Regions from separate parts of the Metabacillus schmidteae genome, predicted to be linked through region 1. Evidence: riboswitches for the same ligand, from Rfam matches in the RefSeq annotation. Region 1 holds a riboswitch; the other holds the start of a gene.
What was found. A riboswitch is a leader RNA that binds a small molecule or an ion and turns the genes downstream of it on or off. The one in region 1 is predicted to bind S-adenosylmethionine.

Region 1 (16,863 bases):
AAATCATGGACAACACAAATATCATGATCGTCAGCGAACTGTACCGTCTCTTCAAAAAATTCTTCAGATGCTGTTGCCCCAGTTGGATTATTTGGATAGTTAATAAACATTAATTTCGCTTGTTCAATGACATCTTTTTCTATATTTTTATAGTTCGGTAAAAACTTGTTTTCTTCTAACAAGGGCATAACTTCCATTTTTGCACGAGCTAATTCCACCCCTGACCAATAATCAGGATAACCTGGATCAGGCACTAGTACTACATCTCCTGGATTTAGGAGACATTGAGGAACCTCAACTAAGCCTGCTTTACCACCAAATAGGATTGCTACTTCAGTTTGTGGGTCAATCTCTACTCCATATTCCCTTTTGTAAAAAAGAGCAACTGCTTCCTTTAAAAAGGATTGACCACGAAACGGAGAATACTTATGGTAATTTGGGTTCTTTACTGCTTTTTCCATTGCTTCAACAATATGTGCCGGTGTTGGTCTGTCTGGATTTCCTTGACCTAAATTAATAACATCGTGACCTTGCTCAATGATGTTGTTCACTTTCGCAACAAGGCTTGCAAAAAACTGCTTCGGTAATGTATTTAATAATTCAGATTGCTTAAATTTTTTCATTTTTAACACCTACTCAAAAAATTCTTGAAATTCTAGTCACAAATAATATATCGTTAGATACAACTTGTAAAGTAAAAAATTTTAATTGAAGGTGTGAACCAAATGAAACCTATCATTACATGTATTCAATTAGACATCAAATTCGGTGATCCGGATTTTAATTATCAACAAGTAGAAAAAAAGATTGCCCAAGCTGTACAACAAGAACAATCAACTACGATTGTCTTACCTGAACTATGGACAACGGGTTATGATCTAACTCGCTTAGAAGAAATTTCCGATGAAAATGGTGAGAAGACAACCTCCTTCCTACAGGAGCTTGCAAAAAAATATAACGTTCACATTGTGGGTGGGTCAATTGCTAAAAAAATTGACAAGCAGGTAACCAATACAATGCTTGTTGTGGACAATACCGGACAGTTAATCCATGAATATAGTAAACTTCATCTTTTTAAGCTTATGAACGAGCACCACTACTTAACTGCAGGGAGTGAAAAAGGTTTATTTGACCTTGGTGGTATGAAAAGTGCTGGAGTCATTTGTTACGATATACGTTTTCCGGAATGGATTCGCGCCCACACCACAATGGGAGCAGAGGTGCTATTCGTTGTTGCAGAATGGCCAATGCCCCGCCTTAATCATTGGAAAACACTCCTACTCAGTAGAGCCATAGAAAATCAATGTTATGTTGTAGCATGCAATCGGGCAGGAACTGACCCTGACAATGAATTTGCCGGGCATTCACTAATTATTAACCCTTGGGGAGACATCTTAGCTGAAGCAGATGGAAATCCAGGTATGATTTCAGCCGAGTTGGATATTGAAATGGTGAAAAAAGTTCGCAATCAAATTCCTATTTTCGATGATCGTCTCCCACATCATTATCTCTAATTTAAAAATATTTAGGCAATTCTTTAGATTTTCTGTTGACAAAATCTTATGAACATTGATAATATGCTAATCAAGCGTTATATTTTTCTAGTAAAGTTTTATTACTTAAAACAATTAAATGTATCTATTAATTTAGACATAATCTCTTATCAAGAGTTGGCAGAGGGACTTGGCCCTATGACGCCGCAGCAACCGACCGTATTTCTTATTTAAAGAAATGAATCTGGTCTTTTACCAGTAGGGCACGGTGCTAATTCCATCAGAAAGGAAACTTTCTGAAAGATGAGAGGTGCGAAGTGATGACTTCAAGCCTCTTTCAATCTGGAAAGAGGCTTTTCTTATTTTTAGAAAAGCCTCCAAACTAACATTAATTAGGAGGCCATTCAAATGTGTGCAAACAAAAAATCATCAGCTTACGAGCCATTAAATGAAAACGGAGCAATTGCTTTAACTAAAAAACTACAGTTATTCGATGAAAACAGCCCATTAACTTGTAGTGAAATTGGTGACGGAAATTTAAACCTCGTGTTTAAAGTGAAAAATACTGAAACTAGCGAGAGTATTATTATTAAACAGGCTTTACCTTATGCGAAAGTAGTTGGTGAAAGTTGGCCGTTAACTTTAGATCGTTCAAGAATTGAAACAACTGCTCTTTTAAAGCAGGCCGAATTTGTCCCTCAATATGTACCTAAAGTTTTCTATTCAGATGAGGCACTTGCAATCACGATCATGGAAGATCTTTCACATTTACAAATCGCAAGAGCAGCTTTAATTGAGGGAAAGGATTTACCACTTTTATCCGAACATATCGGAGAGTTTTTAGCCAAAACATTATTCTATACTTCTGATTACGGGTTAAATCAGCATTATAAAAAAACACTAGTTAAGCAATTCATTAATCCCGATCTTTGTAAAATAACAGAAGACCTTGTCTTTACTGATCCTTTCTTTAATCACGAAACAAATGATTATGAGCCGGAGCTACAGCTAGATGTAGATAAACTTTGGAAAGATCATACGTTAAAATTGGAAGTAGCTAAATTGAAACAGCTATTCCTAACAAAGGCAGAAGCACTCGTTCATGGCGATCTACATACAGGTAGCATTTTTGCCGATGAAAGTGAAACCAAGGTCATAGATCCGGAGTTCGCTTATTTTGGTCCTATTGGTTTCGATGTTGGGCAAGTATTTGCAAACCTGCTCTTTAATGTTTTAGCACGTAATCCTGAGAATCAAGAAGTCATCTACAACCATATTGAAACGACATGGAATGTATTCGTAAAAGAATTTTCTCTTGCGTGGAATAAAGATGCTCTAGAAATATTCTCGAAAGTAGAGGGTTATTTAGAATATGTCCTAGCCGAGATCTTTGAAGAAGCTGTTGGGTTTGCTGGTTGTGAAATTATTCGTCGTACAATTGGATTAGCTCATGTTGCAGACCTAGATACGATCGAACCTTATGAGAGAAGAATTGCAACAAAACAAGTTGCTTTATCTCTAGGAAGCGAGTTAATCAAAAATAGAAAATCAATTTCTATCCCTCAACATTTTAAGGAATATGTCAAGCAAACTGCCGTAACAGTCAACTAATGAATTGCAAATAAAGGAGTTTTTAACAAAATGACAACACAAAGTTTCGTTATACCTCGTTCTGTCATCTGGAAGGAAGAGTATATTTCATTATTAAATCAACAAAAAATACCTCAAATCACTGAGTATCTTAAACTAAAAACAATTGAAGATGTTTGGGAAGCTATTCAGTCATTAAAAGTGAGAGGAGCTCCAGCAATAGGTATTACCGCTGCTTATGGTTTAGCTTTAGCAGCCAACCAGGAACCTTCTCAAACTTATGAAAGCTTTCTTCAGAATCTGGAAAAACATCGTCATTATCTAGCAAGCTCAAGACCAACGGCTGTAAATTTATATTGGGCATTAGATCGAATTATGAACAGCATTAAAGACGTGACAACTATTGAAGAAGCAAAGGTGACAATTTTAAACGAAGCTAAAGCAATTGAAGCGGAAGATGAACAAGTATGCCAATCTATTGGTGAACATGCTCTATCTGTTTTCAAAGATGGCGATCGAGTTATGACGATCTGTAATGCAGGTTCCATTGCAACGGCTAAATATGGAACAGCTCTCGCTCCTTTTTATCTAGCTAAAGAAAAAAACATTCATTTGAGCGTATATGCCTGTGAAACAAGACCAGTTCTCCAAGGAGCTCGCCTTACTACATGGGAGCTAATGCAAGCAGGTGTTGATGTAACATTAATTACAGATAATATGGCAGCTCATACTATTAAATCAAAGGACATAACTGCCATTATTGTCGGTGCTGATCGAATCGCTGCAAATGGTGATACTGCAAATAAAATTGGAACCTACAATCTGGCTCTTCTCGCAAAAGCCTTTAACATTCCATTTTATGTTGCAGCTCCATTATCAACATTTGATCCTACGATTTCAGACGGAATACAAATACCTATCGAAGAACGTCATTCGGAAGAAATTACACATATTAGCGGAGTTCAAGTGGCGCCTGAAGGTGTAAAAGTATTTAATCCTGCCTTTGATGTTACTCCTAATGAATTAATCGCTGGCATTATTACTGAAAAAGGTATATTAACCGGAGATTATAAAAAAGGTATTTCAACATTATTTCACAGGTAAAAAAAGAACAAAGTTTTCACGGATCATGATTACTTTGTTCTTTTTTCTAGCCTTCTTTCTTATTTTGAAGAAGGCAATTTTTTTCTTGTTCTGTTAAAATGTGAAGTTTAGACATCAGAACCGAATAAAAATAGACTTTTCGCAAGCGCTTCTTTTGCATCCACATATTTCTTGCCCCTTTCTTTACCTTGTGCAACTTTTTTCTCTTAATGAAATAATATGTTGCAAAGCCAAAATTGTGACAAGTTATGAATTACTCTTTAAATGGAATTTTTTCATGTGTTAAAAGGGTAGCTTTTAATTCCGTTTTTGTCCCTGCATATCCAGTTAGTTTTTTGTTCTTGCCAATGACTCTGTGGCATGGAATGAATATTGGCAGTTTATTTGCCTTATTCGCTTGACCAATTGCCCGAACGGCATTTTTTTGACCGATAGCCATGGCTACATCCTGATAGCTCCACACCTTTCCAAACGGAATTTCTCTTAATTTTTTCCATATCTTTTTTTGAAAGTCTGTTCCATTGAGTTCCATTGGAAAGTGAAACTCTTTTCGATTTTCATGAAAGTACTCGTGCAGTTGTTGGATTGCTATCTGCAGTACTTCACACTTTTGTGTCTGATCTGACACAACATCTGTTCCCGATTTAAACGATTCAAATTGTTCTGTGGTTAAAAACAAATTTGTTATTTTGTCCTGTTTCGATACAATAGTTAATGTTCCTAATGGTGATTCATATAAACGGTAATAATACATAAAAAAACCTCATTTTCTTCCTTCAAGTCACTAAAAAATAACCTATTATCATGTTATTGTCTAATAGGCAACGTAATATGGAAAGTAGTTCCTTTTCCTTCTTCACTTTCTACATCTACTTGGCCCTGATGCTCTTCAATAATTTTATAACTAACCATTAAACCAAGGCCAGTCCCTCTTTCTTTCGTTGTATAAAAAGGCTGCCCTAATCGCTTAATTTTATCCTCTGAAATACCTGAACCTCTGTCTGTAATCGAAACGAAGAGATTATCTTCATTCTTTTGTTTTATTTTCACGTCAATTTGGCCACCCTTTGGCATAACCTCAATGGCATTTTTCAATACATTAATAAATACCTGCTTTAATTGATTTGGTTCACAATAAATTAATGGAAGATTGTCTTCAATTTCGAGAATCATTTGAACATTGACTAAAATAGCTTGGGCACTCAGCAATTCTGTTGTTTCTTTCATAATAATGCCAAGATCTTTTTTTGAAAATTTAATCGCTTGTGGTCTTGCTAAGATAAGAAACTCTGTAATGATCGATTCAATTCTACTTAATTCTGACGTGATTACATTAAAATACATAGAAAAATCGTCTTTCACACTTCCTTCTAAAAGCTGAATAAATCCTTTTAATGCAGTCATCGGGTTGCGTATTTCATGTGCAATTCCTGCCGCAAGTTCTCCGACAACATTTAATGTATCTGATTTTCGCAATTGCTCTTCTAATTCTCTTTTTTCGGTTACATCTCGAAAAACAGCTAAATTCATATCCTCATTAATATGATGCTTTAAGGAAATCTCTAAAATTTTCTCTTCACCATTGTCAAATGTATAGATCGTTTCCTGTGTTTTTGCCTCATATGAATCTAACTCATCCTCTTGATAGAGGTCGTCCATCTTTGAAAAAAGAATATCACAAATTCTATAAGATTTAATATCACTTGATGATAGATTTAAAATTTTTCTTGCAGCAGGATTCGCTTCAATAATTTCATATTCATTATTAAATAGGATAATACCATCCATAGCCGCGTTAAATATGTTCCTGAATTTATGTTCACTTTCCCTCAGTACTTTTTCCATTCTTTTTCGTTCACTAACATTCCGAAAGATTGTAAGATGATGTCCATCTAAGATATCCATTTTTGAAGTGAACTCCAGCTCTTTGTTTTGACCATTTGGCATGTGAAAAAGCAGTTCTTCTCTTATGGCACCTGTTTGAAAATATTCTTTTTTCACCCGATGAAAACTTGATGAATTTTGATCAACAAAGTCTAAAATATTCCTCTGAACAAGTTCTGCCTCACTTAATTCGAATGTTCGACTAGCAGCTTGATTTACCTTTTGAATTTGTCCATTTCTTTCCCAAATCATAATGGCATCAATAGCATTTTCAAAAATTTCTCTGAAGCGTTCCTCACTTTTATATAGCTTCATTTCCATAGATCGTTTTTCAGTTATATCGCGCATAATGGCCATGTAAAAACCATTAATAATATTTGAAGTTGTGGTAAACTCAAAAACTTTTTTACTACCATTCCTAAGCAGCACAGGAAGCTCACCTTTGGCACTACCATTTTCTTTGAGCATGATCCACAGACGATCCAATTTGTAAAGATCCGGTCCATCGATAAAGTCTCCTAAAACAAATGAATTTAACTGATTCTTTGTAATTTCAAAACTTGTGCAAAATGAGCCATTTGCATCTATAAATGCTCCATCTTGATCAAAGATGACAATGCCATCTACTGCACGGTGAAAGAGATCCTTAAAAAGCTGTTCATTTATTGTCCTTTCACGTTCAAGCATTTTTTTAAACGAGACATCTTTGATCATGGCTAGGTCATATCCATTTATCGCTTGTTTCCTCACAGAAATTTCCAGAAACTTCACTTGTCCATTTTCTAACTTAACAATTAATTCATTACTACTAGGGTCACCCTGATAAATTGCCTCCATTACTTGGTTTAATTGATTTTTGGGAATTAAAGATAAAAAATCGTATAGGCTTTTTCGACATAACTCCTTTTTCTGTAATTGAAACATGTGACATGCAGCAGAGTTTACATCAATAAATCTCATATTTTCATCAAAAATAGCTACCGCATCTAATGCACCCTCTAAAATATTTTCGTGCTGCAGTAACTTAAATTTGAGCATTTCATTTTCTTCTTCCAATTTAGCTACTTGTGCCTTTAAGGTAACGATTTCGTGATCCTCCATCGTTTGCTTCAATTCATTCACCCCTACCTGACTTGCAATCTCTCTTCTATAGATTCTATTCTACAAGTTCTTTCATTGTCCTTCACTTATCTACAAAATGATAGAAAATGTTTCTTTTTTACTGTCTACGATGTAATATAGTAAAGTATTTTGTAAAACTGCGAAAAAGCAAATTTGGAACACGTAAAGCTGTCATCTTTTACAAGTAGATGACAGCTTTGTTACGTCCCTTATAAAATAAGTACCTCTATCGAAAGTACTGTAATAAGCCCAATTTAACACAGGAAAAAAGCAACGTTTATTACCATTACGATTTGGGAATAAAAAAAGATGTTTTACGATTAATTACTTCAAAGGGAATGATAAATAAATGAATAATCGTTTGAGTTATTTTGATAATGCAAAATTCTTCTTAATCTTTTTAGTTGTTTTTGGTCACATTATTAGGCCGTTTATCGATGAAAGTAACGTCATGCTGACCATCTATAAGTTTGTGTATACGTTTCATATGCCCGCTTTTATTTTAATCTCCGGCTATTTTGCAAAGGGATATAACAAAAAAGGGTATGTGAGTAAAATTGCGAAAAAACTAATATTACCGTATTTAATTTTCCAGGGTATATACTCTGTATACTATTTTGCGATTGAAAAACAAGGGGCAACAGTTTTGGATCCTCTAGACCCGCATTGGTCATTATGGTTTTTAGTTAGTTTATTTTTCTGGAATGTATTCTTATTTGGCGCAACAAAGCTTTCTCCTAAATGGGCGTTGCTTGTGGCTTTTACATTAGGGATTTCTATCGGGTATTTTGACGTAGTAAGTAATTATTTAAGCTTATCAAGAACATTTGTGTTTTTCCCTTTATTTTTAATTGGCTTTTATTTAAAGAAAGAGCATTTTGCTTTTCTCACTAAGCCAAATAATAGGGTTATTTCCATGTTGGTATTAGCAGTAACATTTGTTTCTTATTTCTATCTGGACTTTGATTATGAATGGTTATTTGGTTCAAAACCTTATTCACAGTTTGGAGAACCATCAATTTTTAATGCCTTTATTCGTATGGGCTTTTATACCTTAACATTGATCACATCTCTTAGCTTTTTGGCACTAATCCCAAAAAGACGTGCATTCTTTACAGAGTGGGGAACAAGAACATTTTATGTATATCTTCTACATGGGTTTATCATACAATACATGAGAACAAATGAGGTAATTGAGTGGTTAGGGGATTATCGCAGTATTGCTTTACTTACTCTTCTATCAATTTTATTAACTTCTGTATTATCAACAAAAACAGTGAAAGAAATTGCCAGCCCGATTATTGAGTTGAAACCATCTCATTTGTATATAAAGCCCTCCTCGTTAAATAAATAATAGACTGAGACATTCTCCTAAAAGGGAAAATGTCTTATTTTCGTTTAAAAGAATGGAATTACTTCCATACTGTGGTTATATACCCAATCGAAGCATTATGATAAAATAGATAATTGATTGAAATCTTTAAGCAAATACTTTACAAAATTCAATAGAGTGGTGTCGAAATGAAAACTGTTTTATCAACGTTAAATGCAAAATATATTCATACAAGTTTATCAATCCGCTATTTAAAAGCATACGCAGAACCTGAATACAATATAGAATTAGCAGAATATACGATTAAAGACCCTGCTATGAATATCGTGACAGACCTTTATGCAAAAAAACCCGAGGTTCTCGGATTCAGCTGCTATATTTGGAATATTGAGGAAACGATTAAAGTCATAAAGATGCTAAAAAAGATTAACCCTTCTTTACTGATTGTACTAGGCGGACCAGAGGTAACATATGACACAAGAGAATGGATGGAAAAGATTCCGGAAGTAGACTTCATTATAATTGGTGAAGGTGAACAATCATTTAAGCAATTATTAGATGAATTACATGATGAACACAACTTTGCAAATGTTAGTGGTATTGCTTATCGTGAAGACTCGACAATTCACATTAAGCCGCAGCGTAATAAAATTGATTTAAAAACATTGCCTTCTCCATACCGCTTTAAAGAAGATTTAACACAGCTTCCAAAACGTGTTACGTACATCGAAACGAGTCGTGGTTGTCCTTTTAGCTGTCAATTTTGTCTTTCTTCCATTGAAGTAGGAGTACGATACTTTGATCGTGAAAAAGTGAAGGATGATATTCGGTTTTTAATGGAACATGGTGCAAAGACAATTAAATTTGTTGACCGTACATTTAATATTAGCCGTAGTTATGCGATGGAAATGTTTCAATTTCTTATAGATGAGCACAAGCCCGGTACTGTATTTCAATTTGAAATTACTGCAGACATTATGAGACCAGAGGTTATTCAATTTTTGAATGATAATGCTCCTAAAGGCTTGTTCAGATTTGAAATTGGAGTTCAATCCACGAATGATACAACCAATGAACTTGTGATGAGAAAACAAAACTTTAGCAAATTAACAAGGACTGTCACGATGGTAAAGGAAGGACAGAAAATTGATCAACACCTTGATTTGATTGCTGGATTACCTGAAGAAGATTATCATTCATTTAAAAAGACCTTTAATGATGTTTTTGAACTACGTCCCGAAGAACTTCAGCTTGGATTCTTAAAGATGCTAAGAGGTACCGGTCTTAGACTAAGAGCAGAAGATCATGGTTACGTGTATATGGATCATTCCCCTTATGAAATTCTAAAAAATAATATACTTTCATTCGAAGACATTACGAAAATTAAGCATGTTGAAGATGTTTTAGAAAAATATTGGAATGATCATCGAATGGATGAAACAGTTGAATATTTAGTTTCAAAGGTTTTTCCAACACCGTTTGACTTCTTTCAAGACTTTGGAACATTTTGGGATGAAAAAGGTTGGAGTCGAATTGGCCACCAGTTAGAAGATCTTTATAAACATTTATATGAATTTCTAGAAAGTTCACAACGCAAAGAGGTTCAAATTGTTAGTGGTTTTATGAAATATGATTATTTACGAAATCAAAAATACAAACCTCGTAAACCATGGTGGGATGAAACACTTTCAAAGCAGGGTCGAAGTGAAATTTATCACTCCATTCTAGAAAACCCTCTTCTTTTAGGAGAAGAATTTGCAAGAAAGCAACTAACAGAGAAGGACTTATTCAAACATACAGTCCTTGAAACAATACCATTTAATTTAAATCATTACCTCAAAACGGGAAAAATGGCAAAAGAAGACTCCTATATTCTTGTTCACTATGATGCCATTAATTCAAATACAACTGTTTATACAGTGTTATCACGTGAATTTGAATCTAAAGTAGGGTGATAAAGGAAAAAAGTGAGAAAAAATTTCTCACTTTTTCTTTTTATCTTTTTTATTGCCTGCAAGAGCATTATATAGTTGAGAGGCATTCACATCTCCCATTTCGTGACCAAATTCTTCTTGCAGTAGATCTTTTTTAGTTGGAATTTTATGATTTTGCATATCTTTACTTTTCATGTTTTTATGGGTCATCATTTATTTCCCTTGCTTTCCATGTTTAGAATTTCTATTTGCACCCTTCATCGGGTTTTCATCATCATTGATTTCAGCAAATTCTACATCTGGTAAACTTTCTGTAGGTGTATTATTATGTTTTACAGCTTGATTTCTAAATGCTTTTCTCTTCATTCTTCTCACCTCAATGATAAGATTCGACTTATTCAAGATGCTACTCTTTTACTATCCCCCTATTTTTTGTTTTCTATCATAGGTAGAATAAGGAAAAAAGGATGACTAATTATTGGACATTCTAAGATTAAGAAGTGAGGTGAAATGTGTGAAGAAGGAAAACGAAGATAAATTTTCTCTCGATGAAACATTGCCACATCAAATACATGCGCCATCTTGGAAAGGCACTGGAATAAAAATGAAAGAACCATTCAAAAATGACTACGGCGTGGTGATTGGAGATAGTCACTATAATTCGGAACATTCCCCATTAAATCAATGGAGTGATGATATTGATCCTGCGATTATGGCTGGAGATCAGTGGGTACATCCTACAAATGATATCGGCTGGAACACTCCTGAAAATAAAGAATTACTTGAAGAAAAACAAAAACCGAACGGAGTTCCCTTTACACATCCGGATAAAGATGTTAGCTATAGCAGTGATTAAGAACAAAAGCGCAAGCGCCTCGATCAGCCCCGACAAGCATAAGACGCAAATGAATAGAAGACGTTCTTTGTCTTCAATTCATTTGTGGCTTATGACCTCGAGGGGCTAGGCGCTGGAGCTGGATGTCAAAGCGCCTAGCCATAGTTCAAGAATTTTATAATTTTCTAAACGATAAAAAAAGATGACTCAAAATGAAAACTCCTTTCATTTTGAGTCATCTTTATGTTTTATTCATTCGAGAGATATTGCTTAAATACGTCTTTTACTTTAGGAACAACGAAATGGCTTCCTTGTCTATCTTTTACATCTTCGACCATCATTGCTATGAGAAGTTTAGGATTGTCTGTATTAACTGCTACAAACCATCCATTTTCTTTCCCTGTTTGATCATCTTTTGATTGTTTCAATTCCGCTGTCCCGGTTTTTCCCGCTAATTGTAATCCCTCAACAATTGGCTTATAGGCAGTACCATTTGAATTGTTTACAACCTCTTTTAAGCTTAACAGTAGTAGATCATTATTCTCTTGTGTGGAGAGATTTTCTTTCCAAAGAGTTGTTTTTGTTGCTTCAGTTACCTCTAGATACGGCTTTATCATACTGCCATTATTGACATAGGTGGTATATGCAGTTGCCAAATGAAACGGGCTCATTAATATTTCTCCCTGTCCGTAACCAGAATCTGCAAGTAGTTGTTCATTAGAAAGATTTCCATTTGAAATAGAAGATGTAGAAATAGGGAATGGAAAGTCAATTTCTTCTTCAAACCCAAACTTCTTTAATCCATTAACCATGTCCTCTGCCCCTATATCCAATGCTAATTGGGCAAAATAAATATTATCTGAATAGATTAGGGCATCTTTTAGATTAACATTTGAATCTGCATTTGACACTCTTGTAATACTATAATTTCCCCAACTGCTATCCTTTTTCCACGATAACCCGGTAATTTGTTTTTCAGCTTCAGGATCTAATTTACCAGCTTCTAATCCAATTGATGCAATAATTGGTTTCAAAGAAGATCCCGGAGAAAATGTTTTATTAAAACGGGCCATTAAAGGCTTTTGTGGATTTTCCGATAATGCCGCATATTGAGATGAAGACAGACCATATATAAATTCATTAGGATTATAAGATGGACTGCTCACTAAGGCTAATGTTTCTCCTGTTAAGGGATCCATTGCGACAGCTGTACCAGCTTCTCCCTTGAGTTGATCATATATCTGCTTTTGTAGCTCTCCATCAATTGTTACTTGAATATTCTCGCCATTTACAGGCGGCTTTTCTGCAATAACCTTATCTGTCCCTTCCACGTATATCGTATAGCCTGTTTCTCCTTTTAGTCTCGATTCATATATTTGTTCTAAACCAGCTTTTCCAACTAGAGATTGACTTGAATATCCTTCATCTTTTAAATCCTCAAGTTGCTCAGCTGTAATGCTTCCTATATATCCCGTTAAATGAGCTGCTGCTTCTCCATACGGGTAAAATCTTGCTGGTACATCTTTCTTTAAAACAGATGGAATTGCAATTAAACTCTCAAGTAACTCCTGTTGTTGAGGATCAATCTTTTTAATTGGGACGAAGTCTATAGGTCGAACCCAGCTTTGAGAGAGTTTATCTTCTATTTCTTCAACATCCATTGAGAGTAATTTAGCAATATTTTGGATCGTTTCATCTCGATTTTCCGGAAGATTGCCAGGAACAACACCAATTTCATAGGCTAATCCATTTACAGCAAGACCATTATTTTTTTCATCAAAAATTTGTCCTCGTTCAGGCGGTGTACTTTTTACTCGAACTTCTTCATTACCTTCTAATTGCGGAAAAATCATAGACGGTGACCAGGAAATAAACCAATCTTCCCCATCTTCTGTTTCCTCTTGAACGATTTGTACATCTTGTTCAAAAGAGATCTGACCTGCCAAGGTCTCCATTGATAGCGAGAAAGGATAGTTAACTTCTGTTGCCTGATCATCAACATCTTCTTCTTTTGGTTTATTAAACTCAACCTTTAATTCTTTAGCAGACACACCATCATATATACCCTCATAGCGACTTACGAAGTCTTCTTTTGTAATGGATTCTTTAGAACTTGAGGATAATTTATCGTACATCTCCGAAAACTTTTGATCATTCCATAACTTTATGTATTCAGAAAAACGCTCTGCAGCAGTAGGTGCCTCTGAACACCCACTTAAAATCAGCATTACTACAAAAAAAGCAAATGCCAGTATACCTTTTTTCATCTGTGTCCCTCCTCCTTACATATTGTACCAAAGATTAAGAGGGCATCAATTATTTAAAATTGAATTTTTTAAAAAGGCTTTTAGCAGGTTACTATGCAATAAAAAGTTGTCCAAGGGAAAATAAGGTCAAAATCCTTGTAAGACAAGAGGAAAAGTCCGTTCATATGGGGTTTGAAGAACAATTTAAGTGTGCATCAAAAGTAAAAAGTCCCTCATATGGTATGAAGGACTTTTTCAGTGTTAGACAAAGGCATTGTTAACCAATAATAACTCTTTCCTTTGGATAATGAAAATTATCTTTTTTCTCTTTCGTTCCTAATAGATACAGGAATGTTAATATCCCAATACGACCAATAAACATTAAGACCATGATGATTATTTTTCCTATTGTACTAAGTTCCGGGGTAATTCCAATTGATAATCCCGTTGTTCCGAAGGCAGAGCATACTTCAAATAAAATAGAAACAAATGGGAAAGGTTCTGTTATCGATAAAATGACAACTGAAGTAAAGCATATTAAGAATGCCATCATTGTAACGACAACTGACTTATTAAGGTCTTCCGGATGTAACTCCCGTTTGAATATTTTAATTGCTTTGTGTCCTCTTGCAAAATGGAAAAGGAATAATAAATTTAACGCAAAAGTCGTTGTACGAATTCCTCCTCCAACCGAACTAGGAGATGCTCCGATAAACATTAATGCACATAATATTAAAATAGTTGTTTCAGTAAATAAACTTACATTCATTGTTGCTAACCCGCCACTTCTAGTAGCAGTTGATTGAAATAGTGAATAAAAGAATATTTCATGCCACTCTTTATCCTTAAAGAAGTATGAGTATTCTAATATGGCAATAGCAATTGTCCCAAACAAAATCAATGCAAAAAATGTTATTGTTGTTAGTTTGGTGAATAATGTAAATCGATGTCTTTTATTCTTATTAAATAAAAAATCCTTAACCTCAATTAGAACTGGAAAACCAATTGCCCCTAACACAATTAAAATCATGACAATAAACTGTATAAAATAATCGTGAGCAAACGGAATCATTGATTGCCCTGTTATATCAAAACCTCCATTAGTCGTTGCACTTATTGATGTGAAAAACCCTTGTAAATAAGCTTCTTGCCAAGTTGGGTAATATTTCAGAAAATATGTCCCTAATATTATCCCCCCTAGAAATTCAATTAAAAGGATAAGTACAATAATTTGTCGAATAAGATTCACAATTCCTGATAAGTTAACCTGATTTTGATCAGCCATGATAAGTTGACGTTCTTTAAGGCCAATCTTTTTACCCATAATAAGCCACACAAATGTTCCAAGTGTCATGATTCCAATTCCACCAAATTGCAAAACAAAGGCCAATATAAATATACCCGGCACACTAAATGTATCTGAAGTAGACACAACCGTTAGACCAGTTACACTGACAGCACTAACTGCAGTAAAAAGTCTGTCAATAAAAGAAAAATCAACTCCAGGCTTATGAGCAATTGGTAAGCTAAGCAACAAAACTGAAACTGTCACTGCTAAAAAGTAATACGAAACAATCAATTGTACAGGAGTAAGTGACTGTATTCTTTGCTTTAGTTTGTTCATTTCTTATTCATTCCTATCTTACTTATGAAAATGCAATTTAAAAAAGGCCATGATGGACTCATGTACCCTATCATAACGATTATTTAATGAAAAGAAAAGACTAAATCGCTCGTGAATTGTATAATAACATATGTTTTGTATGTATCAAAGTATTAAAAAGGATGACAATATGCCATCCTTTTTATTTCGCTTCTAATCTGTTTATTCGATCATCTAAATCAGGATGTGTAGAAAATAAAGACAAACCTTTTTTACTGTTAATCTTTAATGTAGATAAAGAGGCTTGATCGTCCCTTACACGTTGTGAATAAAGCTTTAGTGAACGGAGAGCATGAATCATTTTATCCTTTCCGGCTAAATCTGCTCCACCTCTATCAGCATGGAATTCACGATATCTTGAGAATGCAAAAACCACTAAACTGCCAAGAATTGAAAAAACCAATTGGAAGATGATGACAGCTACAAAGTGAACAATTGGTGCTAAATCCTCTCTAACAAATCTTGAAACTAGCCATGCAGCAATTCGAGCTAAAAATACAACAAATGTATTAACAATTCCTTGTAATAGGGTCATCGTTACCATATCACCGTTTGCAATATGAGCTACCTCATGTGCTAAAACACCTTCAATCGCATCATTGTCCATTTCATGTAAAAGTCCTGTCGATACAGCTACCAATGAGCGACGCTTTGACGGACCTGTTGCGAATGCATTAACCTCTGGAGATTGATAAATTCCAACTTGAGGCATTTTTGTAAGGCCAGCTGCTCTTGAAAGTCGATGAACTCTCTCCACTAACTCTCTTTCTGCCGGGGAGAGCGAGCTATCAGGATTTAACACCTTAACACCCATCATCATTTTGGCCATCCAGCGTGACATCGCCAATGACACAAATGAACCTGTAAAACCAACAACAGCGCTAAAGATAAGGAGATTAACTAAATCCAGGCCGCCACCAACTGTTTGATAGGGCGAAATATTCAATAGAGATAGAACAATACCGATCGTAGTGATAACTAAAATATTCGATAAAAGAAAAAGAAAAATTCTTTTCACCATATAGCCCTCCATATTTCAAGTTCAGATGAACTTATATTATAATAAAAATTATAGAAATATTTTTAATAAAAAGCAAGCCAAATTACTTATTATAAATAGATTCATCATATATTGTTAAATAATCAATTACCTAAAGTTCAATACAAGCTTTAGATTCTAAAAATTGAGGTGTCAAAATGTCATTCCAATTAACACGCGTGCAAATGACAAAGCTATTATATGCTTTAAAAGGAGAGTCAACGCAAACTCCATTACATATAGTCGAAGAAGCTTTAAAAAATTCCATTTCTGTTGAACAGAACATTCCGAGTTTCATACTTAAGGCCAGTAAAAAGAAAAGCCAATTAAAATATGGTTTATCTACAAATGAAATTGTATCTTTAGCTAATCTGTGTGAATTAACTTCTCTAAAGTCTACCTCTATTCAAAATTGGATTAAACGTGATGTAAAAGAATTAATTGGCCAACCGGAGCTTGGTAAAAAATATTCAATTGATCAAGCAGCTATGCTATTAATTGTCAAAGATCTAAAAGTAATTTTTGATTTTGAACGAATCCGTAATATTCTAACAGAACTATTTAACACTCTTTCAGATCGTAGTGATGATTTAATAAGCCCTATCTCTTTTTATGAATTA
Region 2 (16,863 bases), 1.3 Mb from region 1:
TAAAGGGACAGTTCCAAAAGCACAGTATATATGTACTTAATAGACTATCCCTTCTCCATAAATCTTTTTAAACTGGTACCGCAACAAAGAATTCATTATATATCGCTTGAACAGCAATCTTTTCTTGAGGCTCTTTTACTCCGAACATCATGCTAACCTCTGAAGAGCCTTGATTAATCATTTCAATATTTACCCCTGCATGTGCAAGAGCTTTTGCTGCACGAGCTGTTGTTCCAACATTGTGACGCATCCCTTCACCAACAACCATAATTAATACAAGATTGTGTTCGATGATCACTTCATCTGCATGCAGTTCCGTCATAATGCGATCTGTTATTTTCGCTTCAAGTGCTTCATCCATCTGATCTTGTCGTAAAATAACTGTTACATCATCAATACCGGATGGAACATGCTCGTATGTTAAACCGTAATCCTCTAAAATTTGTAACAGTCTGCGCCCAAACCCAATCTCTCGGTTCATTAAATATTTACTTACATAAATACTGCAAAAGCCTTTATCACTTGCAATCCCAATAACAGGTCCATTAGAATTTGACCTTTCATTTACGATTCTTGTACCTGGTGCTGAAGGGTTATTCGTGTTTTTCACATTAACAGGAATGCCTGCTCTAAATGCAGGGATTAAAGCTTCATCATGGAAAACCGAAAACCCGGCGTATGAAAGTTCACGCATTTCACGGTATGTTAGTTCGCTAATCTCCTTAGGATTTTGAACAAACGTTGGATTAACTGAATATACCGCATCAACATCTGTGAAGTTTTCATACAGGTCAGCCTTGATACCGTTAGCTAAAATTGATCCTGTAATATCTGACCCGCTTCTTGAGAATGTTAATACTTCACCTTTTTTGTTGTAACCGAAGAACCCTGGGAAAACAACAATTCCTTCTTTTTCACGAAGTTTATATAAATTTTCATACGATTCAGGTAGAACCTGAGCATTTCCCGGCTCATCTGATACAAGTAAACCTGCATCTTTTGGATTCACATACTCTGCATTAAGACCGCTATGCTGGAAGAAGGCTGCAATTAACTTTGCATTATTATCCTCCCCACTGGCTTTAACTGCATCAAGATAGCTTTCAGGCTTACTTTTGTCACCTGCTAATAATGTCTTTAAGTCATTTGAAATGGTTTCAATAATGTCATAAGGAATCGATAATTCCTTTACAATACTTGCATACCTTTCAATAATGGTATCAAATACTCCGTCAGCATTTTCATTTGCTAAATGTTTTTCCGCACATTCGATAAGTAAATCTGTTACCTTTATATCATCTGAATATCGCTTTCCCGGAGCAGATACAACAACCACTTTTCGAGTTGGGTCTGACACAACGATATTCAATACTTTTTTTAGTTGTTCACCTGAAGCTAAAGAGGAACCACCGAACTTTACAACTTTCATTTCCACATCTCCTACTATTTAAAATTTTCAGTCAAATTTTAATCACTATTATCCTCTGTTTTCTTCAAATAATCAAGGGTTTTCTTTTTACAATGAACAAATGTCTCTCTTGATTAGACACTAAGATGGTCTGAATTCCATACATTATTCATAGTATAACCTCAAATCTCCTTCTCCCTGCCACCAAGAATGGCTGATGTTGATGTCTTTTTTACATACAGCCTTTAATAAAGAATAAAAGGGAGACCAAAAAGCGTCTCCCTTTTCACTATTCCAGGTATATTATTTTCGAGCATCATAATACCTTACTTAAAAAAGCCTTTGTTCTTTGATGCTGTGGATGGTCAAATAATTGCTCCGGTACATTTTCCTCCACAATATAGCCACCATCCATAAAGATAACACGATCTCCTACTTCCTTTGCAAAGCCCATTTCATGTGTAACGACTACCATTGTCATTCCCTCTCCGGCAAGCTGCTTCATTACCTCAAGCACCTCTCCGACCATTTCTGGGTCTAAGGCTGAAGTCGGTTCATCGAACAACATAATTTTAGGTTCCATGGCCAGAGCACGTGCGATCGCCACACGCTGCTTCTGCCCACCTGACAATGAACTTGGATAAGCATTAGCTTTTTCAGATAGACCTACCTTTTTAAGAAGCATTAGAGCAATATCCTTTGCAGTTTCTTCCTTCATTTTTTTCACTTTAATTGGTGCCATTGTGATATTTTCTAATACAGTTTTATGAGGAAAGAGATTGAATTGCTGAAAAACCATTCCAACTTCTTCACGAATCTTATTAAGGTTCGTCTTCTTATCTGTTAAGTCAACTCCGTCAATCATTACTTGTCCGCCTGAAACAGGTTCCAGTAGATTAAGGCAACGTAAAAATGTAGATTTACCTGATCCGGATGGACCGATAACCACTACAACTTCTTGTTGCTTAATGATAACATTGATATCCTTCAGCACTTCGTTAGCTCCAAACGATTTTTTCAATTGTTTTACTATAATCATTCTGTCTTCAACCTTCTTTCAAGCTTATTCAGTAAGAAGCTTAGTGATAATGTTAATATCAAGTAAATGACGGCTACTGTTAAATATGGCTCCCACACTCGATAGTATTGGGATGACATAGCACGACCCCAGTACATAATTTCTGGTGCTGCAACAACGGCTGCGAGAGATGATTCTTTTATTAATACGATAAACTCATTCCCAAATGGGGGGATCATTCGTTTAAATGCCTGCGGCAGAACTACATGTGTCATCGCTTGAACATGATTCATCCCAAGTGAACGAGCCGCCTCCATTTGTCCCCGATCAATTGATTGGATACCACCTCGAAAAATTTCGGCTATATACGCAGCAGCATTTAAAGAGAGGGCAATTATGGCAGCGATAATTCCGTTTGTTTCACCTGTAAAAAATGGTACTACCCCAAAATGAACTAATAAAATTTGTACAAATAGCGGTGTCCCGCGGAAAAATGTAATATACGCCTTAAAAGGAAGCGCTACCAATTGGTTGTTCACCATTTTCCCTAATCCAATTCCAAGACCAAGAATCGTCCCTAAAAGAATTCCCGCCAACGATAAACCAATGGTTAGCAATGTCCCTTTTAACAAAAAAGGTCCATATTCTATAATAATATCAAAACGAAAATCCATTTTTATCCCTCCAAACTAAGAAAAGCGCAAGGCGCTAAGCATTCAGCGACAAGCATAAGCTGAATAGGAATAGAAGGTGCTCTTTACCTTCTATTCCTATTTGCCTAGACCCTAGAGCCGATGGCGCCTGGAGCTAGACACTAAAACTACGTACAAAATTTATACTTTCTGATCTTACAAAAAAGAGGATGGCTCTTAGAGAAAAGCCCTCACACCGAATAAGTGAATACCATAAACAATCAATCTATATAGTTGCCAGCAGGACGACTCTTACGATTTTTTCCATCATCATTGAGAAATCACTTTGTTATTGCTGTGCCTTTAAATTTTCTACATCCGGATCTGAACCGAACCAATCATTATAGATCTCTCCATAAGTTCCATTATCTAAAACATTATTAATGGCTTCATCAAAATCAGCCTTTAATTCACTACCTTTTGGAAACATAAGCCCATAATATTCAGCTTCAAAACTATCCTTATCTTCTATAACAACGAGCTTTTGATCAGGATTATTTTTCACATATTCTTCAACTACCGTGTTATCAGCCACAACTGCATCTGCTCCACCGCTAGTAAGTTCCATTATCGCTAAGTTATTATTTTCAAATTGTTTCATATTCTTATTGTTTTTTCCCAAGATTCCTTCAACAGCTTCTTGACCAGTTGTTCCAGCCTGTACAGCCACCACTTTATTCTTTAAATCCTCGGCGGAACTTATATCACTGCCTTCCGGAACTAAGATTTTATTTGTCGAAAGAAAATAGGGAACGGAAAAGTCATATGTTTCTTTGCGATCATCATTGATCGTAATAGCAGAAACGCCAAAATCAGCAATTTGATCTTTTATCTCAACAAATAGTGGATCCCAACCTACATTTGTTATTTCGACCTCATAACCAGCTTCCTTTGCTACCGCTTCTACAAAGTCTATATCAAATCCAACGATTTCTCCTTTATCCTGATACTCAAATGGTGCATATGCAGCATCTGTTACTACTCGTAATGTTTTCTTTTCTTCTGTTTTACCTGACTCACTACCTTCTCCACTAGCTGTTTCCTGACTACTACCACAAGCAGATAATAATAACATAAATGCGAAAACCAACATAAAAGTTAATAAACCTTTTTTCATTTTGCTCCCCCTTAGCTATTTATCTATTAATTTTTTATGACTATGTAAAATACATAGTCATATCTAAATTTAAATATGCATATTTTTCATTTGTATATACACTCCATCATCGATGTATATAAATGCATAATCATGTATAAAATCCTTTTATTAGAATAGATTTATTTTCAAAAAAACATTAAGATCTAATATCTCTCTCTTATATTTTAAGATCCTTTATAGATCTGTCCATTGATATGTAAGATAATATTCCATAGATTAATATTCCACGTTTTAATTCTCACGTATAAAACCACTAATATTTATTCAAATAAGTATTCAAGCTTCAAAAATAATACTCAGGTTTAAGCAATTATTAAACGAAAAAAGCTGACAGAATTAAATTCTGCCAGCTTTTTTCTTATGCTGTTAATTTTTCAATAATACTTTCTGCCACTATATCCCAATAATCAGGAGTTTCCTGATAAGCGGATGTGATTTTTTTGTACATTGCAGTCTGTTTTTCAGAGAAAGACGGATCTTCTTTCGAAGGCAATTTACTTCTCTCTTCCATCACGAGCTCCTGCATTTTAGCTGCACGAGGACCCCATACTGCGATTTCCTCACCATCGCTACTTAAGAAAATAAAAATTGGAATCGCCCGAGATGTACCATTTGTTAAATATTGATCCATCAGCTCTAAATTCGAATCACGAAGGACAAACCGAACCTCCATCCCAATTTCTTCAGCTATTCTAAGTAGGACCGGATTATTCAGCATGGCATCACCACACCAGTCTTCTGTTAGGACAATTACTTTTAAACCTTTATCTCTTAATGGAGCTAAGCGACTTTTATGTGTTTCATTTAGTGAGAACTTTTCATAAATTCCCGTCATTTCTGATTTGTTCACTTGCATTCCATTTACATAAGCTTCTTTCGTCAAGCCATTATTGTACCAATCAAGCAAATCCATTCCAAAGATACCTCCTTTTTATAATCTCATTTTAGAGGCTTGCCATGCTTTTTTCAAACATCTTAATCCATCATACGTTTCTTAAAAATACGATAAGCAAGGAAAAAGATCGCCACAGTCCAAATGCTAATGACTAATAGATGGCTCCATACATCAGCAAAGCCTGCACCGGATTCTACTGTCCCGGCCAGTTCAACAAGCTGCGAATTTGGCATATACTCTACAGCCTTTAAGATAGGAAACTTTTCAACTAGTAATAAAGCATAAGAACTGAACGTAAACAGAAAGAAAAAGGGCATAATGATAACCGAAGCTTCCATGACTGATTTTGTCATCAAACCAAGGAAGGTTCCTAAACCGATGTAAAACAAAGTAGACAAACCAATTGCTACTGCGATGACCGCGATATTTTTCGGCTTGTAGTCAATTAAAAGACAGGAAACGGCAATTATAAAAATCGTCGCTAAGAATGTCAGCATCCCCTTACCAGTCAGGATTTCTACTGTACTGGCCGGTGAGAGCATTAACCCGCGTAATGTGTTCTTTTCCTTTTCTTCAGCAATAAGTGAACATTGAATAAACGCAGCAACGAGAGATAACGTCATATTAATAATGATATATTGCATATCAATCGTCATTTCCCCTTGTGAACCGTAGAGAAGTGCCATAAATAACGGGATAATTGCAGTAAAGGAAACATACATGTTTTTCGAAATATCTTTATAATCCTTTTGAAAGATAGCTAACGTTCTTTTAAATGAAAATGTCATGATAATTTCCTCCCTGTTATCTCAACAAATATGTCACCTAAGGTTGGTTCGTTTGTATTGACTGAAACTACTCTATTTTCTGACATGAATCGGTACAAAGCTTCCGCACCGTCTTCTCCTTTTGAAATAACCTCTGTTGTACCGTCCGTTAATTCAACAGTCAATGTATGATCAGAATAGCTCTTGCGCAGCTCCTTCGGCGGTCCAATTAGCTGAATGGAGCCATTATGGAGAAATGCTACACGATCACATAAAAGTTCGGCTTCATTCATATCGTGAGTTGTTAGAAAGATCGTTGTGCCATTATCCCTCAGCTCCTGTAAGCCGCGATAAATATGACGGGAATTGACAGGGTCGAGAGCGGAAGTAGGTTCATCTAAGAACAGCAGCTCCGGTTTATGAAGAAATGCACGTGCGAGCGTCACTCTCTGCAGCATTCCTTTTGAAAGCTTTGAGACTACCTTTTTACTTTCCGCCTTTAAATTAACCATCTCGAGCACTTCGTCTATTCTTGATAGGCTAACATCATAAAGCCCGCAATATAGTTTTAAATTGTCATAGATTGATAAGCGTTCATACAAACCGCTGTTGTCCGTTATAATCCCGATTTTCTTTCGATTCATCGGGTTCTTTAATTGTCCGGCTGGATTACCGAACACAAGTGCATCTCCGTCTGTTTGCGCCAGCTGTGCAGTTAAAATTTTGATTGTTGTCGTCTTCCCTGATCCGCTCGGTCCGAGAAAACCAAATACTTCTCCTTTTTTCACTCCAAATGAAACATCCTCTAGAGCACGCTGATTACCGAACAGTTTTGCCAATGACTTCACTTCGATTATATTTTCCATTGCCATCCTCCTGCATTGCATTTTGTGATTTGACTTCATCATATAGAAGGAATCTTTATGTTGCATTAAATTGTCAGTGAAAGGAGTAAATTAACCAGCATGAGGCGCATATTCACCGCGAATGGAGCACTATTTTAACCCAAGCATCCCTTTTAATTCCGCCATTTTTGTTTTGGAAAGAGGAACAGAGGATTTATTTGGGTCATTCAATATAAGTGTAAAGCTATTTCTCGTCCATGTCACAACTTCCCTAACCTTTTGCAAGTTAACAATATAGGAACGATGACAGCGGAAAAAGCCGAATGGCTGCAGGCGCTCCTCCAACTCATTCAGCGTGAACATACTTGGATAGACTTCCCCTTTAATAAAAAGCTGTGATTGACCCTCTCCACTCTCAATATAATCTATTTCAGGAGGATCAAATAAAACAATTTTATCATTCACTTTTGTTGGTATTTTTTCAAACCTCACAGGTTGAAACACTACCTCCGTCTCTACATCCTTTTCAGCTTCATCTGCAGTTACATCTAGCTTATAAAGACCTGAACCATCTAAACGGTATACGTTGTCGGTAACAGCCAATGCACTTTCCATATTCCCAGTTAACATCACAACAGCTTTTTCTTTGCTCAAAAGCTGCTGAACGATACGATTGAGAACTCTTTTCGTTTCCAAATCAGTGTTTTGATCAGGTTCCTCTAATATATAAAGAGATGCCGGTTTTAGCAGCAAATTGCCGAGGTGTACTCTTCGTTTCTCTGAAAAACTAAGCTTCCCAATTTTCGTATTCTTCTTTTCTTCCAATTGAATAGATTGTAAAATCTGTCCTAGATCAATCTTAGAATCATACAATTTTTTATAAAAAACTAGATACTCTTTTACTGTTAACCTTTCATATAAGCCATCGTTTAAAGCAACAACTCCAATATGTTGTAAGTATTGTTTTTTTGATGATGAAATATTTATATCATTTACCTTTATTGCTCCTGTCAAAATAGGAAGGTCCCCTAACAACATATCCATTAATAGTTTCTGCACACTCATATTCGTATGAATAGCAACAGCATTTCCCGCACTGACTGTCAAACTAAAGGGAGGAAAGATTACTGCATTGCCTTCATGCCTTTCCAAATCATGAATTGATAATATATTCATAGCTTCCATCCTAACTATTTCAATTATTTCCAATTATAACGCAATGCTTGTCTAAAATTCATAGAAAAATTCCTTTCCTGGGAAATATACAAATAATTTGTCGATGATTTTCACATATTTTTACACACAAAGAAAAAAGCCGCTGATTTTGAACTCAGCGGCTTTTTAACTATTTTTGTTTGTAATAAGTAAGAGCAAGTGCAAATGCCAAAACTGTTCCCTTGACAATATCCATTGCATAATAAGGTACTGACATCATGACAAGTCCGTTTTGTAAAATACCGATTAAGACAGCCCCGACAAATGTTCCAAAGGCATTTGGCTTTCCTGCCCCAAGCACAGAAAATCCAATAAATGCTGCAGCAACTGAATCCATTAAATAAGGTGCTCCAGCATTGATCTCCGCAGTCATAACTCTTGATGCCAGTACGATTCCTCCGATTGATGCAAAAAGAGCTGATAAAAGATAAGCAGCTACTTTATATTTATTTACAGGAATTCCTGATAATCTTGCCGCTTCAATATTTCCGCCAATTACATACATATAACGGCCATGCTTTGTGTACGTTAGAAAGATGTGAACTGCAATCACAACGATCACCATAATGACGATAATCCACGGTACTTGTCCAATATGCTCAAAAACCGGACTAATAAGACCTGTTGCAAATGTTCCATCAGGCATAACCATGTTTTGTGATACTGTAGCACCTTTTGTATAGGTTAGGGCAATCCCTTGAACAATAAACATTGTGGCAAGGGTTATGAGCATATCAGGAACTTTTAATTTTACAATAATAAAAGAATTTAGAACCCCAACTAATAATGACGCAATAATAGCAGAGAAAATCGCAATGAGCGTGTTCTGTGAGAACCAAACGAACATAGAAATAACAATTGCATTTGATAATGATGCGACAGATCCTACAGATAAGTCAAATCCATTTACAGAAAGAGAGATCGTAATTCCGATAGCGATAATCGTTACAATTGATATTGATCGTAGAATATTAATAATATTATTGCCTTGGATAAAACTAGGATTAGAAACTGCAAACACAATGATAAGAATAAAGATCGTTAAAATTGTTCCATATTTATACAAAAACTGAAAGAGATCAAATGATCGTTTTGCTTCTTTTGTTTGCACAGGATTAGGATTTACTTCAGTCATCTCAGTTGCCTCCTGTTGAATAAAATAATAGGTCTTCTTCGTTCGTGACATCTGTATTTACTTCTTTTACGATCTTACCGTCGTATAAAACATATAAGCGATTCGTAATTCCGATAATTTCGGCTAATTCTGAAGAGGCATAGATAATGGCCTTTCCTCTTCTTGCCAATTCACATATGAGTTCAAAAATATCCTTCTTTGCCCCTACATCTACTCCTTTTGTAGGTTCATCAAAGATATAAACATCAGCATCTGTAATCAGCCACTTACCTATAGCTATTTTCTGTTGATTTCCACCAGATAGATTCTTTACTTTTGTTTCTTCAGATGGTGTTTTTATTCCAAGACTGTTAATAAGTTCAACAGCTTGTTGCTTTTCTGCTTTTCGCTTTACAAAGCTAAGAGGACTTGTGAAGGTTCCCAAATTTGCAGCGGTTAGATTTGTTACAACCGATTCCTCTACCAGAATCCCTTCTTTACGTCTCTCTTCTGGAACCAAGGCTATACCTTGCTTAACTGCTTGATAAGGATTTGCTATCTTCAACTTTTTACCTCGAAGTCTTATTTCGCCTGATGTAAGTTTCTTCTCACCAAATAGGGTTTTACATAACTCGGTTTTACCTGCTCCTACTAAGCCTGCAATTCCGATAATTTCACCTTGTCTTATGTTCAAGGAAATATCTGTGAGTTTCTCACCATCGAAAAGGTTGTTGACCTCGAGGATGGACTCGCCCAGTTGAAATGTTCTCTCTGGAAACTGCTCCTCTAACTCTCTACCAAGCATGTTTTCGATTACTTTATTAGGAGTTGTTTCGCGAATAAGCTCATGTGTGACAAGCTTTCCATTTCTCATGATTGTAATTTCATCACAAATCTCAAAAATTTCAGGTAAACGGTGTGATATAAAGATAATCCCAACACCTTTAGCCTTTAAATCACGTACAATCCTGAACAGATCCTTTGTCTCAGCATGACTTAATGGTGCTGTTGGCTCATCTAAAATAAGAAATTTACATTCTGATGAAACTGTTCTGGCAATCAACACCATCTGTTTTTCTGCAAGAGTTAGTTCACTAACGAGTTTTTTAGATGACACTCTTATATTTAGGCTATTTAAAATCTCAGTTGCTTGTTGATGGATTTGCTTCCAGCGAATGAATTGCTTCTTCCCCATTCCACTTACTGTTTTGGTGAGCATAATGTTCTCTCCAACTGTTAAATATGGGATAAGCGCTGTATCCACTTCCTGATGTACAATTTGAATACCTTGTATTTGGGCATCCTTAGGATCTTTAATAGCCACTTCTTTATCGTCTATAACGATCTGTCCTGTATAATGATTGTAAGAACCTGATAATACCTTCATAAGAGTCGACTTCCCCGCACCATTTGCTCCTATTAATGCATGGGTTGTACCACTTTTCATCGTAAAGTGAACAGCGTCAAGTGCCTTTACTCCGGGAAACTCTATTGAAATTTCTTTCATACTTAATACAGATGTGCTCATTGTTCTTCCTCCTTCCTTTTGAATCTTATTCTTAGTTAATGGGAGTTCATATAATGAAGGTTTACTAGAGGAGAAAAGGAGAGAGGAGGATTTTTTTCATCCATCCTCTACTTTAGATTATTACTTCTTATAGTATTCTTTTAATGTTTTCATCCACTCTTCTTCAAATGCATCTGACTGACCCCAACCTTCCACAGTGTCAGCTAAATTCACCATATTAATTGGCTCATTCGATTGAAGTAACGCTTCTTGTGAAATAAGTGAAGCTTCAAGATTATATGTTTCAGGTGTTTCTTCACCAACAAGTTTTTTCGCAAGGATTCTCATATCCACTGCACCGATAAGCTTCGGATCAACTGCTGCTGTGTAATTCCATGAGCTGTCTTCATTTTGCATTTCTTGAAGATCTGCATTTGAAACATCAATACCATATATTTTAATTTCATCTCTTCCAGCTTCTTTAATAGCACGTGCAGCACCGATTGCAAATGCATCCCAAGTTGCAAAGATTGCATCAATTTCACCTTTTGGATGCTTATTAAGCATAGATGCAACAGCGTTTTGAGTTTGAACTGATGTATCTGCAGAAGCAATACCGAAGCGTTCTACCTCTTTAATTCCTGTATTATTGGTTAACACATCTTGATAAACTGCATTTCTTCTTACCATAGGAGGGAAGCCGTCAACCCATAGGTATACGATATTCGCTTCACCTTTTGTATCTTTTACTAATTGATCTAAAGCTAATTTTGCTAATGCTTCATCATCCTGTGAAGTTAATGTCACGCCATTAATTTTTGATAGTCCATCAATTGAGTCAAATGTTACTACACTTTTTCCTGCGTCAACTAATTTTTGAACGGCGTTAATTGTTGCTTCATCATCACCATGAGAAATGATAAAGCCATCATAATCTTCTTCAAGTCCTTGTGCGATCGCATCATGGAATTTTGCTGTATCACCATTTGCAGTGAATACATCAACCTGGAAGCCTAAAGCTTCCCCTTCTTCTTTAGCTCCTGCTAAAAATTGAGCTGTATGATCATCTCCGCCAATTTTACGGATTACTTTAATTTTTACCTCTTCACCATCTTTAAATCTTTCTGGTACATTGTCGAGTGATACCTCAGGATTTCCCTTTGCTTTTGTTGATTCATTTGTTCCACCATTACTAGACGCACAACCTGAAACAAATACTGTAAATACTACCGCCAAAATAAAGAATGTGTTAAAAAGTTTGTTTCTCATAGCTGCATTGCTCCCCTCATTTAATAGAATTTGCTTTACTTTTGTCCAACTCTATTTCTCTATTGTCGAGTCTTGAACAACAAAAAACCTCTCTTAAGACAGAGAGGTTTCACCACAATAATAGGAGTCTCCTCTCTTATCTTTCAAAGCTGTTATGCTTTGCAGGAATTAGCACCAATTCTATTTAAAAATAGAACGGTTGCCGGGCATCATCGGGCCAGTCCCTCTGCCACTCTTGATAAGAGATGTTTTATGCGATTAAGTAAAATAACAATACATTTACTTTAATCCCGTATAGAATGAATGTCAACTATTATTTGAATATTTATAATATCAAAATTAATTATATTATTATAAAAAAGGCTTACATTCCTGATAAATAAACAAAGGCAAGCAGCTAAGCTCGCCTCTTTAAATGATTATTTTCTTTTCTGTGCTTTCATTTTGTTGTTCGCTAACTCTTCAGCATATTCTTCCTGAGATTTACCTTGTTTTTGACTTTCAGATTCAATTTTTCTAAATTTATTATCGTTTCTATTCGGCATACTTTCACCTCCTACCAGACTTTGTTATTTTGCGACAAATGGTTGGGATGCATACACCTAATTAGTTATTCAATATAACCTTATTTACGAAATACGAAAGCAGCCTATCTTTTCAACTAATTCTTGTATACAGATTGATTCATAATGCAAATATATATACTATTACAAATAAATACACCAAGTAAATTAACCTTTTGATCATCTATTGGTATAATGAAGGGTAGAATTTATTCTTACATATAAAAGAAAGGTTTGATCTGATTTGGAACACAATTCCTCAAACTTTATTAAAAGCATTATTAAAGAGGATCTTGAGACAGGAAAACGAGACTATGTGTACACTCGCTTCCCACCGGAACCAAATGGTTATCTCCATATTGGTCATGCAAAATCGATTGTCATTAACTTTGGTTTAGCAGATGAATTTAACGGAAAAACAAATTTACGTTTTGATGATACAAATCCTTTAAAAGAAGATACAGAATATGTTGAATCAATTAAAGAAGATGTAGCTTGGTTAGGCTACGAATGGGATGGTTTATTCTTTGCTTCCAATTATTTTGAAGAAATGTACAATCGCGCTGTTTTACTTATAAAAAAAGGAAAAGCCTATGTAGATGATTTAACAGCAGATGAAATTAGAGAATATCGAGGAACCTTGACTGCGCCTGGTAAGGAAAGTCCATACCGAAATCGTTCAATTGAGGAAAACCTCGATTTATTTGAACGTATGCGTAATGGAGAATTCGGTAATGGCGAAAAAGTCCTTCGTGCAAAAATTGATATGTCATCACCTAACATCAATTTACGTGACCCTGTTATCTACCGTGTTTCACATGCATCACATCATAATACAGGTGATAAGTGGTGCATCTATCCAATGTATGCTTTTGCACATCCACTGGAAGATGCTATTGAAGGGATTACACATTCTTTATGTACAACAGAGTTTGAGGATCAACGCCCTCTTTACAACTGGGTTATTGAAGAATGTGAAATGGAGCATAAACCTCAACAAATAGAATTTGGCCGTTTAGGTATTACAAATACGGTGATGAGTAAGCGTAAGTTAAAACAACTTGTTGATGAAAAATTTGTTGATGGATGGGATGATCCTCGTATGCCAACGATATCCGGCCTACGAAGAAAAGGATATACACCAAAAGCCATTCGTGAGTTTGTAAAAGAGACTGGTGTTTCAAAAGGAGTTGCTACAGCAGATGAAGCAATGCTTGAACATTTTGTTCGTGAAGACTTAAAACTTCAAGCTCCTCGAACAATGGGAATCTTGAAGCCGTTAAAAGTTGTCATTACAAATTATCCCGAAGACCAAGTGGAAATGCTTGAGGCAGAGATTAACCCTGAAGTACCTGAGATGGGAACAAGACAAATCCCGTTCTCACGTGAAATTTACATTGAGCAAGAGGACTTTATGGAAAATCCCCCTAAAAAATATTTCCGCCTGTTTCCTGGAAATGAAGTAAGGCTAAAACACGCTTATTTCATTAAATGTGAAGATGTCATTAAAGATGAAGATGGAAATGTGATTGAGATTCATTGTACCTATGACCCGGAAACAAAAAGTGGTACCGGCTTTACAGGTCGTAAAGTAAAAGGAACATTACACTGGGTTGATGCAAAGCATGCCCTACCTGCTGAGTTTCGTTTATATGAGCCACTTATTCTTGATAAACAAGAAAACGAGGAAGTTGAGGAAGAGGTCGAATCTGAGGAAAAAACATTCCTTGATTATGTAAATGAAAACTCCCTTGAAGTTTTACAAGGCTTTATTGAACCGAATATGGAAGACGTTAAACCACAAGATAAATTCCAATTTTTCCGTCATGGTTATTTTAATGTTGATCCAAAGCATACCACTGAGGAAAAAGCGGTATTCAATAGAATTGTATCATTAAAAAGTTCTTTCAAATTAAAATAATGTCTATATAAAAAGAAGATGGCGTAAAAGCCATCTTCTTTTATGATAATGGAAGCCCAATTAAGAAAGTTGTACCGTCTGAAGATGTATCATATATTGAAATATAACCATCATGGTTTTCGACAATTCTTTTTACGATCATTAAGCCTAAGCCGGTTCCATCATCCTTCGAGCTCGTAAATGGTTCAAAAATCTTTTCCTGTAAATCAGATGGAATTCCCGGACCGCTATCTTTTAGGTAAATGTGAAAATATTTTTTTATTATTTGTGAATAGATATGTATTTCTCCTTTACCACCCATTGCTTCAATACTGTTGCGAACAAGATTATGAAAAACCTGCTTCATTTGCTTTGGATCAATCGGTATAGCCTTATCCATCAAGTTAATGTTAATTTTTATATTTTCAGAGGAATCAATAATCAATGGCAAAAACTCTTCTAATACATGCTGAAGGCTTATATCTTTTTTAATAGGAGCTCCGGGTTTGGATAATAGTAACATTTCCTCAATGATACTGTTAATCCTGTCAAGTTCCTTCATCAGCAGAGCCATATGATATTGGCCCTTTTCTTTATCTCCCAGTGATTGATTCATCAAGGATAAGAAGCCTTGAACAACAGCTAAAGGATTGCGAATTTCATGTGCAGCACCTGCGGCTATTTCTCCAACAATGGCTAACTTTTCAGATTGATATATTCTTCTTTCAAGTTCTTCTGTTTCTGTCATGTCAACAAAGTTAATAATTCTTCCAATAACCTGACATTGATGATTGCGCATTTCTGTTTGAGATACGAGCAGGACTTTGTTTTCTCTCCCCGCTTTATATGTAACCTTTCTATGGTTAAAGTTTGAATGCAGAGTTAAGCTACTCCAAAAATGTTCATTTTCATCATCACTTTGATCCGTAACCAAATTACTTATCTGGTCTTCATTATATTGTAAAATTTCAGCAGCTGCTCTATTAATTTTGAGCTCTGATAAATCATCATTCATTGTAATAATCCCAATTGGCAGAGAATTAACTATTTGCTCACGATACATCTTATCATTAAGAATTGTTGTAAATGATTCTTTCAAGCTCTTGGACATTTGATTAATAGAATTCGTCAATTCTTCAAATTCAACCTGGTTTAAAGGTGGAAGGGTTAGTCCATACTCACCATTAGCAATTTGGTCAACTTTATCGACCATTGTTTCTATTGGCTTCGTCAAATTCGCACTTATTCGATATGCTGCTATTATAGACAAACAAATAGCACCTATGGTAATTATTATTAAAAGCCAGAGGGAATTTGTAATAATGTTGGAAAACTCATTTGAATGGGCACTAAACTTTGTAAACGCTTGTTCCTTTGCTTCATTTATGTCTTCCCTTAGATCGATAAGTTGGGGTAAGTACATTAATTCCACAAACTCAGACGCCTCATCATACTCTTCAAACGCTAATAAGCCATCAATATTATTCATAACCATAAAATCAAGCAATTCAATTCCTTGCTCAATGCTAGTTAAGGAAGATGGAATATCAGGAGGATTATCAATGTTGTTAATTTGTTCTTCATTTTGATAGACTTCTACAAAATCACAGCATAGATTTTTCTCCAGATATTCACTGACAAGCTGTTCTTTTACAGCTAGTTCTTTATCCCATTGAGTAAGCCAATAGACTTCAGGGATGTTCTTCTCCTCTATTTTACTACTCACTTCTTGAACTGCTTCGATTGATTGTACAAGGATATAGGAAAAACCGCTTAATAGAAATGTTAAGATAAGAAGGATTGAGAGAAATTTCGTACGAAATGACATATGTTTCAGTAGTTTTCTCACAGTAATCCTCCTTATTTTAATGAAGGAAAGGTAATCTCTCCTTTTTTATATTTACTCATTTCACTTTCAATAAATTGTTTATCCTTATCTGATATCATTGGACCAAAAGGTGCCAGGCTATACACACCATGTTCAGCACTTAACATCACTTGACCATGTGGAATACCATCCTCACTAAAGTAATCTTCCATCATCACAACATATGCTTGTGATACATCGTTTTTCACACTCGTAATGACATGATCCTTCCCCATATACGATTGATCATCAAGGTAGCCAATGACATAAATTCCCGACTTTTTAGCTAAGTCTATAACATCTCTATTGTAGGAGTTTCCTTTGCTATAAACAACATCTACTCCCTCATCTATTAATTGTTGAAGTATTTTGGTTGCTTTTTTACCATCGTCTCTACTATCTACATATCGATAATAAAATTCAATTTCCGGTTTATAGTAAGCTAATCCTGATTCAAACTCCGGATTTTTCTCTCTTGCTTCAAAAGCGTCTATTAAACCAACTTTATTTGTTTTCGTCATTTTTGCAGCGCAAAGTGCAGCAAAGTATTCAACCTCTCCCTGGTCGAATGTATATACAGATTGATTAGGATATTGGGAAGTACCATGTAGAGTAATGAAGTGAATATCCGGATACTTTTTTGC

Region 2: linked by a shared signal. The riboswitch ahead of HWV59_RS03585 (sugar ABC transporter substrate-binding protein) and the one ahead of mtnK (S-methyl-5-thioribose kinase) in region 1 are both predicted to bind S-adenosylmethionine.

What each region holds. Positions count from the first base shown of each region.
Region 1 is NZ_CAESCH010000001.1:2,090,979-2,107,841, reverse strand. Features, by position in the region: gene HWV59_RS10040 (pyridoxal phosphate-dependent aminotransferase) at 1-623, opposite strand, end outside; gene HWV59_RS10035 (carbon-nitrogen family hydrolase) at 726-1,514, shown strand; SAM riboswitch class I at 1,658-1,803, shown strand; gene mtnK (S-methyl-5-thioribose kinase) at 1,902-3,104, shown strand; gene mtnA (S-methyl-5-thioribose-1-phosphate isomerase) at 3,135-4,187, shown strand; gene HWV59_RS10020 (methylated-DNA--[protein]-cysteine S-methyltransferase) at 4,441-4,941, opposite strand; gene HWV59_RS10015 (PAS domain S-box protein) at 4,995-7,184, opposite strand; gene HWV59_RS10010 (acyltransferase family protein) at 7,543-8,547, shown strand; gene HWV59_RS10005 (B12-binding domain-containing radical SAM protein) at 8,715-10,481, shown strand; gene HWV59_RS10000 (hypothetical protein) at 10,509-10,670, opposite strand; gene HWV59_RS09995 (hypothetical protein) at 10,674-10,826, opposite strand; gene HWV59_RS09990 (DUF3905 domain-containing protein) at 10,975-11,316, shown strand; gene HWV59_RS09985 (penicillin-binding transpeptidase domain-containing protein) at 11,544-13,562, opposite strand; gene HWV59_RS09980 (TrkH family potassium uptake protein) at 13,819-15,165, opposite strand; gene htpX (protease HtpX) at 15,347-16,225, opposite strand; gene HWV59_RS09970 (DUF1836 domain-containing protein) at 16,402-16,863, shown strand, end outside.
Region 2 is NZ_CAESCH010000001.1:742,210-759,072, reverse strand. Features, by position in the region: gene HWV59_RS03635 (aspartate kinase) at 68-1,429, opposite strand; gene HWV59_RS03630 (amino acid ABC transporter ATP-binding protein) at 1,725-2,447, opposite strand; gene HWV59_RS03625 (amino acid ABC transporter permease) at 2,444-3,100, opposite strand; gene HWV59_RS03620 (basic amino acid ABC transporter substrate-binding protein) at 3,408-4,235, opposite strand; gene HWV59_RS03615 (thioredoxin family protein) at 4,636-5,190, opposite strand; gene HWV59_RS03610 (ABC transporter permease) at 5,253-5,960, opposite strand; gene HWV59_RS03605 (ABC transporter ATP-binding protein) at 5,957-6,805, opposite strand; gene HWV59_RS03600 (LytTR family transcriptional regulator DNA-binding domain-containing protein) at 6,935-7,960, opposite strand; gene HWV59_RS03595 (ABC transporter permease) at 8,130-9,134, opposite strand; gene HWV59_RS03590 (sugar ABC transporter ATP-binding protein) at 9,136-10,641, opposite strand; gene HWV59_RS03585 (sugar ABC transporter substrate-binding protein) at 10,762-11,889, opposite strand; SAM riboswitch class I at 12,023-12,134, opposite strand; gene HWV59_RS27225 (hypothetical protein) at 12,309-12,434, opposite strand; gene HWV59_RS03580 (glutamine--tRNA ligase/YqeY domain fusion protein) at 12,697-14,373, shown strand; gene HWV59_RS03575 (sensor histidine kinase) at 14,414-16,201, opposite strand; gene HWV59_RS03570 (BMP family ABC transporter substrate-binding protein) at 16,213-16,863, opposite strand, start outside.